Regions from separate parts of the Streptomyces sp. NPDC102283 genome, predicted to be linked through region 1. Evidence: riboswitches for the same ligand, from Rfam matches in the RefSeq annotation. Region 1 holds a riboswitch; each other region holds the start of a gene.
What was found. A riboswitch is a leader RNA that binds a small molecule or an ion and turns the genes downstream of it on or off. The one in region 1 is predicted to bind thiamine pyrophosphate.
Positions count from the first base shown of each region.

Region 2: linked by a shared signal. The riboswitch ahead of thiO (glycine oxidase ThiO) and the one ahead of ACIRJT_RS28095 (thiamine ABC transporter substrate binding subunit) in region 1 are both predicted to bind thiamine pyrophosphate.
Region 3: linked by a shared signal. The riboswitch ahead of thiC (phosphomethylpyrimidine synthase ThiC) and the one ahead of ACIRJT_RS28095 (thiamine ABC transporter substrate binding subunit) in region 1 are both predicted to bind thiamine pyrophosphate.

Region 1 is NZ_JBIWLQ010000016.1:106,681-111,066, forward strand. Features, by position in the region: gene ACIRJT_RS28090 (ABC transporter permease) at 1-1,110, opposite strand, end outside; gene ACIRJT_RS28095 (thiamine ABC transporter substrate binding subunit) at 1,191-2,285, opposite strand; TPP riboswitch at 2,367-2,483, opposite strand; gene rlmN (23S rRNA (adenine(2503)-C(2))-methyltransferase RlmN) at 2,546-3,652, opposite strand; gene ACIRJT_RS28105 (phosphatidate cytidylyltransferase) at 3,762-4,386, opposite strand, start outside.
Region 2 is NZ_JBIWLQ010000003.1:315,594-319,979, reverse strand. Features, by position in the region: gene ACIRJT_RS08235 (NAD(P)/FAD-dependent oxidoreductase) at 1-1,006, opposite strand, end outside; gene ACIRJT_RS08230 (hypothetical protein) at 1,084-1,425, opposite strand; TPP riboswitch at 1,478-1,590, shown strand; gene thiO (glycine oxidase ThiO) at 1,588-2,769, shown strand; gene thiS (sulfur carrier protein ThiS) at 2,766-3,005, shown strand; gene ACIRJT_RS08215 (thiazole synthase) at 3,008-3,802, shown strand; gene pknB (Stk1 family PASTA domain-containing Ser/Thr kinase) at 3,937-4,386, shown strand, end outside.
Region 3 is NZ_JBIWLQ010000007.1:37,580-41,965, reverse strand. Features, by position in the region: gene ACIRJT_RS15580 (YybH family protein) at 1-298, shown strand, start outside; gene thiC (phosphomethylpyrimidine synthase ThiC) at 467-2,308, opposite strand; TPP riboswitch at 2,301-2,434, opposite strand; gene ACIRJT_RS15570 (YibE/F family protein) at 2,505-3,851, shown strand; gene ACIRJT_RS15565 (SsgA family sporulation/cell division regulator) at 3,875-4,312, opposite strand.

The sequences.
Region 1 (4,386 bases):
GAAGCCGCGGACCAGCGGCCCGGCCCGCCGCGTCAGGGCCGCCGCCGCGAGCCCGCCGACGACGAGGGCGATGAGCGTCGCGACGAGCGCGTACCGCAGGGAGTTGCCGACGGCCTCCAGCGGCGGGACCAGGAAGGTGGAGGAACCGCCGGACCCGGCCGACTGGAGGGCCCGGTAGTAGCCGAAGCCGTAACCGCCGGATCCATCGAAGGATCGCTCCACCAGCACCCCGAGCGGCAGCAGGATCAGCAGCAGCGCGGTGAGCAGGACGCCGCCGAGCAGCGCCCACTGCCCGGCGCCGCGCGGCCGGCGGGAGGTCCGGTCCGGGTCGACGAGCTTCAGCGCGCGCTCCCGGCGGCGTACGGTCACGGCGTGCACGGCGAGGATCGCGCCGACCGCGGCGAACTGCACCAGGGTCAGCACGGCCGCCGTCGGCAGGTCGAGGAGTTGCGCGGTCTGCCGGTAGACCTCCACCTCCAGGGTGGCGTACGCGGGTCCGCCGAGGATCTGCACGACGCCGAAGGAGGTGAAGGTGAAGAGGAAGACCATCAGCGCGGCGGCGGCGACGGCCGGGGCGAGCGCGGGCAGCGTCACCCGGCGGAAGGCGGCGAACCGTCCGGCCCCCAGCACCCGGGCGGCCTCCTCCTGCCGCGGGTCCAGCTGGGACCAGAGACCGCCCACCGTCCGCACGACCACCGCGTAGTTGAAGAAGACGTGGGCCAGCAGGATCGCCCACACGGTGGTGTCGAGGCGGACGCCCCACACCTCGTCGAGGAGCCCGCCGCGCCCGAGCAGCGCCAGGAACGCGGTGCCGACGACGACGGTGGGCAGCACGAAGGGCACGGTGACGACCGCCCGCAGCAGTTGCTTGCCGGGGAAGTCGAAGCGGGCGAAGACATACGCCCCGGGCAGGGCGATCAGCAGGGTGAGCGCGGTCGAGGCGAGGGCCTGCCAGGTGGTGAACCAGAGGACGTCGAGGATGTCCGGGCGGGCCAGCACCTCGCCGATCCGTCCGAACTGCCAGTCGCCCCCCGCCTTGAGCCCGCGGCCGACGATGGCGGTCACGGGATAGGCGAAGAACACCGCGAAGAACGCCACGGGCACGGCCATCAGGCCGAGCCGCCGCGCGGCCCCGCGCCGCCCGGCCCCGCGTCGGGTCCGGGCGGCCTCGGCGGTCTTGGCCCCGGGCTCTACTTCAGGACCAGCGACTGCCACGACTGGATCCACTGCTCACGGTTGGCGGTGATCTTCTCGGGTGCGACGGTGGGAGGCGTGTCGATCTTCTCGCCGAACTTCGTGAACAGCTCGGGGAGGGTCGCGTCCTTCACGACCGGGTTCACGAACATGTTCAGCGGCATGTCCTCCTGGAACGTCTTGCTGATCATGAAGTCCAGCAGCGCCTTGCCGCCCGCCTCGTTCTTCGCACCGGTCAGCAGCCCGGCGTACTCGGTCTGCCGGAAGCAGGTGCCGGTGGCGACCCCGGTGGGCGCCTCCTTCGGCTGCGGGTCGGCGTAGAGCACCTCGACGGGCGGGCTGGAGGCGTAGCTGACGACGAGCGGCCGGTCGGCGCCTGCCTTCTTGCCGCCCGCGGAGCCGGAGAACTCCTCGTTGTACGCCTGCTCCCAGCCGTCGACGACCTTGACGCCGTTGGCCTTCAGCTTCTTCCAGTACGCCTCGTAGCCGTCCTCTCCCTGGGCGGCGATGGTGCCGAGCAGGAAGCCGAGACCGGGCGAGGAACTCGCGGCGTTCTCGGTGACGAGGAGGTTCTTGTACGCGGGCTCGAGCAGGTCCTGGAAGGTCTTCGGCGGCGCGAGCTTCTTGTCGGCGAAGTACTTCTTGTCGTAGTTGACGCAGATGTCACCGGTGTCGACGGGCGTGACCCGCCTCTTCCCGTCCGTCTGCGTGTCCGCCGCGACCGTGTCCAGGCCCTTGGCCTCGTACGCGGTGAAGAGACCGTTGTCGAGGGCGCGGGAGAGCAGGGTGTTGTCGACGCCGAAGAAGACGTCGCCGCGCGGGGATCCCTTGGTGAGGATCTCCTGGTTGAGCGCGGCTCCGGCGTCGCCGCTCTTGAGGATCTCGACCTTGTAGCCGGTCTCCTTCGTGAACGCCTTCAGCACCTTGTCCGAGACGTTGAAGGAGTCGTGGCTCACCAGGGTCACGGTCTTGGAGCCGGGGCCCTTGGACTCCCCGGAGCCGGCGGAACCGCCGTCGCCGCAGCCCGCGAGCACGGTGACGCCGAGAGCGGCGGCGAGCGCGGTCGCCGCGTACTTCGTGGTGGTGTTCATGTGATTCCTCCTGGAGATGACCAGGAAGAGACGCGGCCCCGCCCGCTGTCCGGCGAACCGGAAGCGGGCAGGGCGCAACAGCTTGAGTAAGGTCCGAACTTCCTACCCGGAATGACCCGGGCGAGGTTCAGAGGGTCTGCGGCCAACCTGTCCTTGGTGCCGCACTCTCAGCGCTGTGGCGCTCCCCTGTCGGAATATGAAGTTGATTTCGAGCCCAGGCTACACCGGCGGATTTCGGCCGCCCGTCCGGGAGAGGCCGGCTAGCGCTCGGAGGCCGCCAGCTGACCGCAAGCCCCGTCGATCTCCTGACCGCGGGTGTCCCGGACGGTGACGGGCACGCCGTGGGCCGCGATGGCCTCGACGAACGCCTTCTCGTCCTCGGGCCGCGAGGCGGTCCACTTGGAGCCGGGCGTGGGGTTCAGCGGGATCAGGTTGACGTGCACCCGCTTGCCCTTGAGCAGTCGGCCGAGCCGGTCGCCACGCCAGGCCTGGTCGTTGATGTCCCGGATCAGGGCGTACTCGATGGAGATCCGGCGGCCGGACTTCTCGGCGTACTCCCAGGCGGCGTCCAGCACCTCGCGGACGTTCCACCGGGTGTTGACGGGGACCAGGGTGTCGCGCAGCTCGTCGTCCGGGGCGTGCAGCGAGACGGCGAGGCGGCACTTGAAGCCCTCGTCGGCGAAGCGCAGCATGGCCGGGACGAGGCCCACGGTGGAGACGGTGATCCCGCGCTGCGAGAGGCCGAGACCGTCCGGCTCCGGGTCGGTGAGACGGCGGATCGCGCCGACCACCCGGTTGTAGTTGGCGAGCGGCTCGCCCATGCCCATGAAGACGATGTTGGACAGCCGCGCGGGCCCGCCGGGCACCTCGCCGTCGCGCAGGGCGCGCATGCCGTCGACGATCTGGTGCACGATCTCGGCGGTCGACAGATTGCGGTCGAGGCCGGCCTGCCCGGTGGCGCAGAAGGGGCAGTTCATTCCGCAGCCGGCCTGCGAGGAGATGCACATCGTGACGCGGTCGGGATAGCGCATCAGGACGGACTCGACGAGCGTCCCGTCGTGCAGCTTCCACAGGGTCTTGCGCGTCGTGTCGTCATCGCAGCTGATGTGCCGCATCACGGACATCAGATCGGGGAACAGCGCCTCGGCGAGCTTCTCCCGCGATCCGGCCGGGATGTTCGTCCACTCCGCCGGGTCGTGCGCGTACCGCGCGAAGTAGTGCTGCGAGAGCTGCTGGGCGCGGAACGGCTTCTCACCGGTCGCGGCGACCGCTTCCTTGCGCTCGGCGGGCGTGAGGTCGGCGATGTGCCGCGGCGGCTTCTTGGATCCGCGGGGCGCGACGAAAGTGAGTTCTCCGGGCTTAGGCATGGTTCATCCAGTGTCGCAGACAGACGGGTGAGGGCCCGCCGCCCTGTGGACGACGGACCCTCACTCGCGAAACGTGCAGGTGGGACAGGGTAAGAGGGTGCCGAAGCGGTCAGCCGGAGCCGACGAACAGCACCAGCAGCAGCCAGACGACCGGCGCGGTCGGCAGGAGCGAGTCCAGCCGGTCCATGATGCCGCCGTGGCCGGGAAGCAGGGTGCCCATGTCCTTGATCCCGAGGTCCCGCTTGATCATGGACTCGCCCAGGTCGCCGAGGGTGGCGCTGGCCGCGACCGCGAGGCCGAGCAGCAGGCCCTGCCACCAGGCGCCGTCGTCGATCAGGAACTCCATGCACAGGGCGCCGGCGACCATCGCGAAGGCGACCGCTCCGAACAGGCCTTCGCGGGTCTTGCCGGGGCTGATGCGCGGGGCGAGCTTGTGCGTGCCGAAGCGCCAGCCGACCGCGTACGCCCCGGTGTCGCTGACCACCGTGAGGATCAGGAAGGTCAGGACCCGCCACGAGCCGTCGTCCGCCGTCAGCATCAGGGCGACGAAGGTGGCCAGGAAGGGTACGTAGAACGCCGCGAAGACCCCGGCCGTGACGTCCTTGAGATACCCGTCGGGCGGTTCGGTCATCCGCCAGACCAGCACCGCGAGGGCGGTCAGGGCCATCGCGATCCAGGCGCCCTCGGGCCCTCGCGCGTAACCCGCGACGACCATCGCGGCTCCGCCCACGGCC
Region 2 (4,386 bases), on a different contig from region 1:
GGCCGAACTGCTCGGACCAGAAGTACGGGACGGGGTCGTGGACGGGGAGCGGCCCCCCGTTCCGGGCGGCCATGATCGCGGCGACCGCGGTGCGCGGGCCCTGGAGGGCGTTGTCCCAGTGGTGGACCAGCAGGCGTGTCCCGTAGCGGGTGGAGGGGAAGGAGGCGCAGTCCCCGACCGCGTACACGCCGGGCAGCGAGGTGCGCAGCGCGCTGTCGGCCGTGACCGAGCCGTCCGGGCCGAGCGCGACGCCGGAGCCGGCGAGCCAGCGGGTGGCGGGGCGCGCGCCGATGCCGACGACGACGGCCCCGGCGGGCAGGACCCGGCCGTCCGCGAGGACGACGGTCCCCTCCTCGACGCGGTCGACCCGGGCGCCGGTGAGGAGTTCGGCGCCGCTGTCGGCGTACCAGGCGGCCATCGGGGCAGCCACCTCGGCGGGCAGGGTGCCCGCCAGCGGGCGGGCGGCGGCCTCGACGACGGTGACGGCGCAGCCCGCGGCGCGGGCGGCGGTGGCGAACTCCGCGCCGATCCAGCCCGCCCCGACGACGACCACGTCGTGCTGCCGGTCCAGGACGGGCCGCAGCCGGGCGGCGTCGTCGAGGGTGCGCAGGAGGTGGACGCCGGGCACGCCCTCGGCGCCGGGCAGGGTCATCGGCTCCGCGCCGGTCGCGAGGATCAGGGCGTCGTAGGACACCGGCCCGTCGGCGGTGTCCAGCACATGGTCGGCGGCGCGCAGGGCGGTGACGGCCAGGCCGAGGCGCAGGGTGATGTCCAGCGCCTCGAAGTCGACGTCGAAGGCGGAGTCCTCGGCCTTGCCCAGCAGGACGGCCTTGGACAACGGCGGTCGGTCGTAGGGCTGGTGGGGTTCGGCGCCGATCAGGGTGACGGGCCCGGTGAAGCCCGCCTCCCGCAGGGCCACGGCGCTCTGCACACCCGCCATGCCCGCTCCGACGACCACGACGTGCCGTGCCTGCCGTGCCGCCCGCTGTTCCGTCTGCTCGCTCACCCGTCCACCTTAGTCAACTGACGGAGCGTCAGACAGGGGGGTGCGGGGATGGAGGGGCAGGGACCTCGGGGAGGAGCTCAGGAAGGAAGCTGTTCCACCACGCTGGTGCCGCTGCCCTCCTGGGACTCCCAGGCCCACCGCTCCTCCAGCCGCACCCGGCCGTCGGCGAGGTCGACGACCGTGGAGAGGCAGTGCCCGGACGAGGTCGTTCCGTCCTGTTTGAGCTGCACGTAGCGGAAGTCCAGCGTGTCCCCGTCGCGGGTGCCGACGAGATGGCCGCGCACCACGTCGCCGCCCGCGTACTCGGCCCAGATCCGGCCGTCCACCTCGTGGTAGGTGAAGCGGGTGCGGGTGCCGACCTGGCCCGGGGCCTGGTCGGCGACGGGTGACAGGACGAGTCCGTCGAGCGAACGGGCCATGGTGGCTGCTCCTCTACTGGCCGGGGGACGGCGGGGTTTAGGGTGGCCAAGGTAGAACACTCGCGGGAGCCCGGACGCACCGGGCTGAGAGGGAGGCTGGACGGCCTCCGACCGTACGAACCTGCTCCGGGTCATGCCGGCGAAGGGAGGGGCTGGACACTCATGCGCGTCTCGGGGAAGACCTCCGGATCCGACGTCCTCGTCATCGGGGGCGGAATCATCGGCCTGGTCACGGCGTGGCGGGCCGCCCAGCGGGGGCTGCGCGTCACGGTCGCGGACCCGGACCCGGGCGGCGGCGCCGCCCGGGTCGCGGCGGGCATGCTGGCCGCCGTCACCGAACTGCACTACGGCGAGCAGATGCTGCTCGGGCTCAACCTCGCCTCCGCCGCCCGCTATCCCTCCTTCGTCGCCGAGCTGGAGGAGGCGAGCGGCCTGGGCACCGGCTTCCGGACCTGCGGCACGCTCGCCGTCGCGCTGGACTCCGACGACCGGGCGCATCTGCGCGAACTGCACGCCCTCCAGGAGCGTTCGGGCCTGGAGTCGGTCTGGCTGAGCGGCCGTGAGTGCCGCCGCCTGGAGCCGATGCTGGCCCCGGGCGTCCGGGGCGGCCTCCGGGTCGACGGCGACCACCAGGTGGATCCCCGCCGCCTCGCCGCGGCGCTGTTGACCGCGTGCGAACGGGCCGGGGTCGTGTTCCGCCGGACGACCGCCGAGCGGCTCACCGTCGCCGGGGGCCGGGCCGCCGGGGCGCTGCTCGGCGACGGCACGGAGTTCGCGGCCGATCAGGTCGTGCTCGCCGCGGGCAGTCTCAGCGGCCGGCTCGCCGGGCTCCCGCCGGAGCTCGTGCCGCCGGTCCGCCCGGTCAAGGGCCAGGTGCTCCGGCTCACCGTGCCCCGGGCGTACGCCCCCTTCCTCAGCCGCACCGTGCGCGCCGTGGTCCGGGGCGGCCACCTCTACCTCGTGCCGCGCGAGAACGGCGAGCTGGTCGTCGGCGCGACCAGCGAGGAGATGGGCTGGGACACCACGGTCACCGCCGGCGGGGTGTACGAGCTGCTGCGCGACGCCCACGAGCTGGTGCCGGGCATCACCGAGCTGCCGCTCACCGAGACCCGGGCCGGCCTGCGTCCCGCCTCGCCCGACAACGCCCCGCTGCTCGGCCCGACCGCCCTGCCCGGTCTGCTGCTCGCCACCGGCCACCACCGCAACGGCGTCCTGCTGACGCCCGTCACCGGGGACGCGATGGCCGACCTCCTGACCACCGGCGAGCTGCCCGAGACGGCCCGCCCCTTCGCCCCCGGGCGTTTCGCACCCGCCGCCCCCGTACTCCAGGAGCAGCCCGTATGACCCAGCAGCCCGCCGTACCGGAATCCGCCGCCACCGTCTCCGTCTCGGTGAACGGCGAAGTCCGCGCCGTTCCCGCCGGGACGGACCTGGACGCCCTCGTCGCCACGCTGACCCCGGCCCGCTCCGGGGTCGCCGCCGCCGTCAACGAGAGCGTCGTCCCGCGCGGCCGGTGGGCCGCGACCACGCTCGGCGAGGGCGACCGCGTCGAGGTCCTGACCGCCGTACAGGGAGGCTGACCATGTCGGACGACGTCTTCACGCTGGGGCCCGCCACCTACGGCTCCCGCCTGATCATGGGCACCGGCGGGGCCCCGAGCCTGGAGGTGCTGGAGCGCTCGCTGATCGCCTCCGGCACCGAGCTGACCACGGTCGCGATGCGCCGGCTGGACCCGACCGTGCATGGTTCGGTGCTCTCGGTGCTGGAGCGGCTCTCCATCCAGGTCCTGCCGAACACCGCCGGCTGCTTCACCGCGGGCGAGGCGGTGCTGACCGCCCGGCTGGCCCGGGAGGCGCTCGGCACCGACTGGGTGAAGCTGGAGGTGGTCGCCGACGAGCGGACCCTCCTGCCCGATCCGATCGAGCTGCTGGACGCGGCGGAGGTCCTGGTCGACGACGGGTTCATCGTGCTGCCCTACACCAACGACGACCCGGTCCTGGCCCGGAAGCTGGAGGACGTGGGGTGCGCGGCGATCATGCCGCTCGGCTCCCCCATCGGCTCCGGGCTCGGCATCCGCAACCCGCACAACTTCGAGCTGATCGTCGAGCGGGCCGGGGTGCCGGTGATCCTCGACGCGGGGGCCGGAACCGCATCGGACGCGGCGCAGGCGATGGAGTTGGGGTGCGCCGCTGTGATGCTCGCCTCGGCGGTGACCCGGGCCCAGGAACCGGAGCTGATGGCGGGTGCGATGCGTCACGCGGTGGAGGGCGGGCGCCTGGCGTACCGGGCGGGCCGCATCCCGCGCCGCCACTTCGCCGAGGCGTCCTCGCCGGTGGACGGCCGGGCGGCGCTGGACCCGGAGCGTCCGGCGTTCTGAGCGCCGGTACGTGGCCGGGGGCGCCGCCCCCGGACCCCCTGCTCCTCAATCGCCGGAGGGGCTTGAATGGCAGAACGGCACCGGGAACGCCCTCGCCCGTCCGGGGTGTCGGCGGCGGCTCGTAGACTCTCCGGGTGGACACGACCCTCCAGGACCCTCTCGTCGGGCAGCTGCTCGACGGCCGGTATCGCATTGAGGCGCGCATCGCCGTCGGCGGGATGGCCACGGTCTACCGGGCCGTGGACACCCGCCTGGACCGGGTGCTCGCCCTCAAGGTGATGCACCCGGCGCTCGCCATCGACGTCTCGTTCGTCGAGCGCTTCATCCGTGAGGCCAAGTCGGTGGCCCGCCTGGCGCATCCCAATGTCGTCGCGGTCTTCGACCAGGGCGCCGAGGGCGCGTACGTCTATCTCGCGATGGAGTACGTGGCGGGCTGCACCCTGCGCGACGTGCTGCGCGAGCGCGGGGCCCTCCAGCCCCGGGCGGCGCTGGACATCCTGGAGCCGGTCCTCGCCGCGCTCGGCGCCGCGCACCGTGCCGGGTTCGTGCACCGTGACATGAAGCCGGAGAACGTCCTGATAGGG
Region 3 (4,386 bases), on a different contig from region 1:
CGCACTGCGCGTCCCGATCCGGGTGACTCCGCGCCACACCTACGTCTCAGGCGACCTGGCACTCCTGATCGTCGACTGGGTGGTGGAGGGCAGAGCCGCGCACGGCGACCAGGTCCGGATCACGGGCACGGCGACGGACGTCGCCCGCCGGGGACCGGACGGATACTGGCGCTACGTCATCGACAACCCGTTCGGCACGGCGGGCGCCCAGAGCCCGGCAGCCACGCCGGACGAGCCGCCGGAGCAGGCGGGCCCGCCGCACCAGACCCTCCACCGGTCGCCTCCGCCCACGGTGTGACGCCCTACGACGCGGTCGCCCGGATGATCCCGCCGGGCGAAAGCGTGACGGAGTGCAGCATCCACCTGGTGACGGGCGACGGCGACAAGCCGTTCGCGGTGGGCTTCGCGGAGGGGGGCCGGCCAGGACTGGTGACCTGGCGGGCCCCCCTCCGCCGAGGCGGCCGGGTCAGCCGGCCGACGTACCGCCCGCCTCCGCGATGGGCAGGTAGACCCGGTTGCCGGCGGCCGCGAACTCCTTCGACTTCTCGGCCATGCCCTCCTCGATCTCCTCCTGCGAACCACCGTGCTGACGCCGGATGTCCTGGGAGATCTTCATCGAGCAGAACTTCGGCCCGCACATCGAGCAGAAGTGCGCGGTCTTCGCCGGTTCGGCGGGCAGCGTCTCGTCATGGAACTCCCGCGCGGTGTCCGGGTCGAGCGCCAGATTGAACTGGTCCTCCCAGCGGAACTCGAACCGCGCGTCGGAGAGGGCGTCGTCCCACTCCTGCGCACCCGGGTGCCCCTTGGCCAGGTCGGCGGCGTGAGCGGCGATCTTGTAGGTGATGACGCCCGTCTTCACATCGTCCCGGTTCGGCAGCCCCAGGTGCTCCTTGGGCGTGACGTAGCAGAGCATCGCCGTGCCCCACCAGGCGATCATCGCGGCGCCGATGCCGGAGGTGATGTGGTCGTAGGCAGGCGCGACGTCCGTGGTCAGCGGGCCGAGCGTGTAGAACGGCGCCTCCTCGCAGATCTCCTGCTGGAGGTCGATATTCTCCTTGATCTTGTGCATCGGGACGTGTCCGGGGCCTTCGATCATCGTCTGGACGCCGAACCGCTTGGCGATCGTGTTCAGCTCGCCCAGCGTGCGCAGCTCGGCGAACTGCGCCTCGTCGTTGGCGTCCGCGATCGAGCCGGGGCGCAGTCCGTCACCCAGGGAGTAGGTGACGTCGTACGTCGCGAGGATCTCGCAGAGCTCCTCGAAGTGCTCGTAGAGGAACGACTCCTTGTGGTGGGCGAGACACCAGGCCGCCATGATCGAGCCACCGCGCGAGACGATGCCGGTCTTACGACGGGCCGTCAGCGGGACGTACGGCAGGCGCACACCGGCGTGCACCGTCATGTAGTCCACGCCCTGCTCGGCCTGCTCGATGACGGTGTCCTTGTAGATCTCCCAGGTCAGCTCCTCGGCCCGGCCGTCGACCTTCTCCAGGGCCTGGTAGAGCGGGACGGTGCCGATCGGCACGGGGGAGTTGCGCAGCACCCATTCACGGGTGGTGTGGATGTTGCGGCCGGTGGACAGGTCCATGACCGTGTCGGCGCCCCACTTCGTCGCCCAGGTCATCTTGTCCACCTCCTCCTCGATGGAGGAGGTGACGGCCGAGTTGCCGATGTTGGCGTTGACCTTCACCAGGAACCGCTTGCCGATGATCATCGGCTCGATCTCGGGGTGGTTGACGTTGGCCGGCAGCACCGCCCGACCCTGAGCGATCTCCTCACGGACGACCTCGGCCTCCACGTTCTCCCGGATCGCCACGTACTCCATCTCCGGGGTGGTCTCCCCCCGTCGGGCGTACGCGAGCTGGGTGACGGGGCGTCCGTCGCGGCTGCGGCGCGGCTGGCGCGGGCGGCCGGGGAAGACGGCGTCGAGGTTGCGCAGTCCGCCGCGCGGCGAGGTGTGCTTGAGCCCGTCGTCCTCGGGGCGGGCCGGGCGGCCCGCGTACTCCTCGGTGTCGCCGCGGGCGATGATCCAGTTCTCCCGCAGGGGCGCGAGGCCGCGGCGGACATCGGTGTCGACGGAGGGATCGGTGTACGGCCCGGACGTGTCGTACAGCGTCACGTCCTCGCCGTTGGTGAGGTGCACCTGTCGAACCGGCACCCGGAGGTCCGGGCGCGAGCCCTGGACGTACCCCTTGTGCCAGCCGATGGACTTCCCGGCCTCGTCGTTCCGCGTCCCGTCGCCCGGCGTCGTGCCGTTCGGCGTTCCGTCGTTCTGTTTCGAGGCAGGCGTGCGTGCGTCCGCTGTGGTCATGAGACCTACTCCCTACGCCGGCATTACCCGGTAACAGGTTCGGCGGTCGGCGCAGCGTTTCCCGTACGGATGTACGGCGATCAGCGCCCTCTCAGCCCGGTGCTCCGAGCTCCCGCGTGTGCAAAGGTGCCTCCACGCTAGCGTCCTTTCCGGCGAGCTGACCAGAGGGCCCTCCTGTTCTTGCGATGATCGCCCCGTGACCTCCCCCCAAAGCGACCCCGCACCCCAGCCGCCCCAGGGCCACAGCCACGGCCACACACACAGCCACGGGCCGGCCGCTCCGGTCTCCCGGCACCTGCGCAAGGTCATCGCCGCCGTACTGATCCCGTTCGCGACGGCGGTCGTCGTCGGCCTGATCGCGTTCTGGCCCGGCGGCGCGCCCGACCACGAGCGCACCGGCGTCGGATTCGACCGGCAGACCCAGGACGGCAAGGTCGTCCAGGTCGTCCAGGTCGACTGCGCGGACGTCAACGCCGCCCAGGTGCCCCCGACCGGCGACACCTCCACGCCCTCGGGCCGGGAGGCCGTCAATGAGCAGGAGGGGGAGTGCGCGAAGGCCACCGTCGAGGTGACCAGCGGCGACGACAAGGGCCGCGAGTTCGTCGAGGTGGTCCAGCCGGACGCGCCCCGACAGCTGAAGGAGGGTCAGGGCGTGGTCGTGGCGTACGCCCCCGACGCGCCGCGCGACCTCCAGTACTCCGTGACCGACGTGAACCGGAAGATCCCGATGGCGGTGCTGGCGGGGATCTTCGCGCTGGCCGTGGTCCTGGTGGGCAGGATGCGCGGGGTGATGGCCTTGGTGGCACTCGTCGTGTCATTCGCCGTGCTGACCCTGTTCATCCTGCCGGCGATCCTGCAGGGCTCGAACCCGCTGGTCGTGGCGGTGATCGGGGCCAGCGCGATCATGCTGGCGGCCCTCTATCTGTGCCACGGGGTGACGGCCCGTACGTCGGTCGCGGTCGTCGGCACGCTGATCTCGCTGCTGCTGATCGGGCTGCTGGGCTCCCTGTTCATCGGCTGGGCGAACCTCAGCGGCAACACCGACGACAACACCGGCCTCATCCACGGCCTCTACCCGGACATCGACATGAGCGGTCTGCTGCTGGCCGGTGTCATCATCGGTTCGCTCGGGGTGCTCGACGATGTGACGGTCACCCAGACCTCCGCCGTCTGGGAACTTCACCAGGCGGACCCGCGGATGGGTTGGAAGGATCTGTACCGGGCAGGTATCCGGATCGGAAGGGACCACATCGCCTCGGTGGTCAACACCCTGGTGCTGGCGTACGCGGGCGCGGCGCTGCCGCTGCTGCTGCTCTTCTCCATCGCCCAGAGCAGTGTGGGGACGGTGGCCAACAGCGAGCTGGTCGCCGAGGAGATCGTCCGCACGCTGGTCGGATCGATCGGCCTGGTCGCCTCGGTTCCGGTGACCACGGTGCTCGCCGCGCTGGTCGTCTCCGCAGACCGTCCGGGGTCCGGCGGCGCACAGGCGGCTACGGCCGCACCCGCGCGGACGGGCCGGGGCCGTCGTCGTAAGACAGGGTGACGGGGCATCGGGAGCGCGCCCGGTCAGCCCGCGTTCTGCTCCTCGGCGAGGATGCGGCCGAGCGCGTCCTCCAGGTTCCCGTCGAAGTCACCCAGCGTGTGCTCCTGGCCGAGCGGCACGAGCTTGTCCGTCCGGTCGAGAAACGCCACCAGCGGCGCCGTCCCCGCCCGGAACAGCGCACGGTCCGCGCCGACCTGGAGCCGGATGTGCACATCGCCGAGACCTTCGGGCTCGGTCGGAGCGATGTGCACATCTCCGTCGCCGCTCGGGCTGTTGAGCCCGTCCAGCAGCAGTTCACGGCCGAACGCCCAGGTCACAGGGGCATCGCCAGGAAGGTGGAACGTCATCCGGATGGCATAAGGATCGCCGACCTCGTATCGGAGCTCCACCGGAATACGGAACGAGAGCTCCTCGGAGACGAGGAAGCTCATCATGACCTCTGCTTGAACCGACTCGCGCATCGTTCAACCCCGCAGTAGATGAATCTGGCCAGGAATGATCCCCCATGGCCCTATTGACGCCATCGTGGTGCACG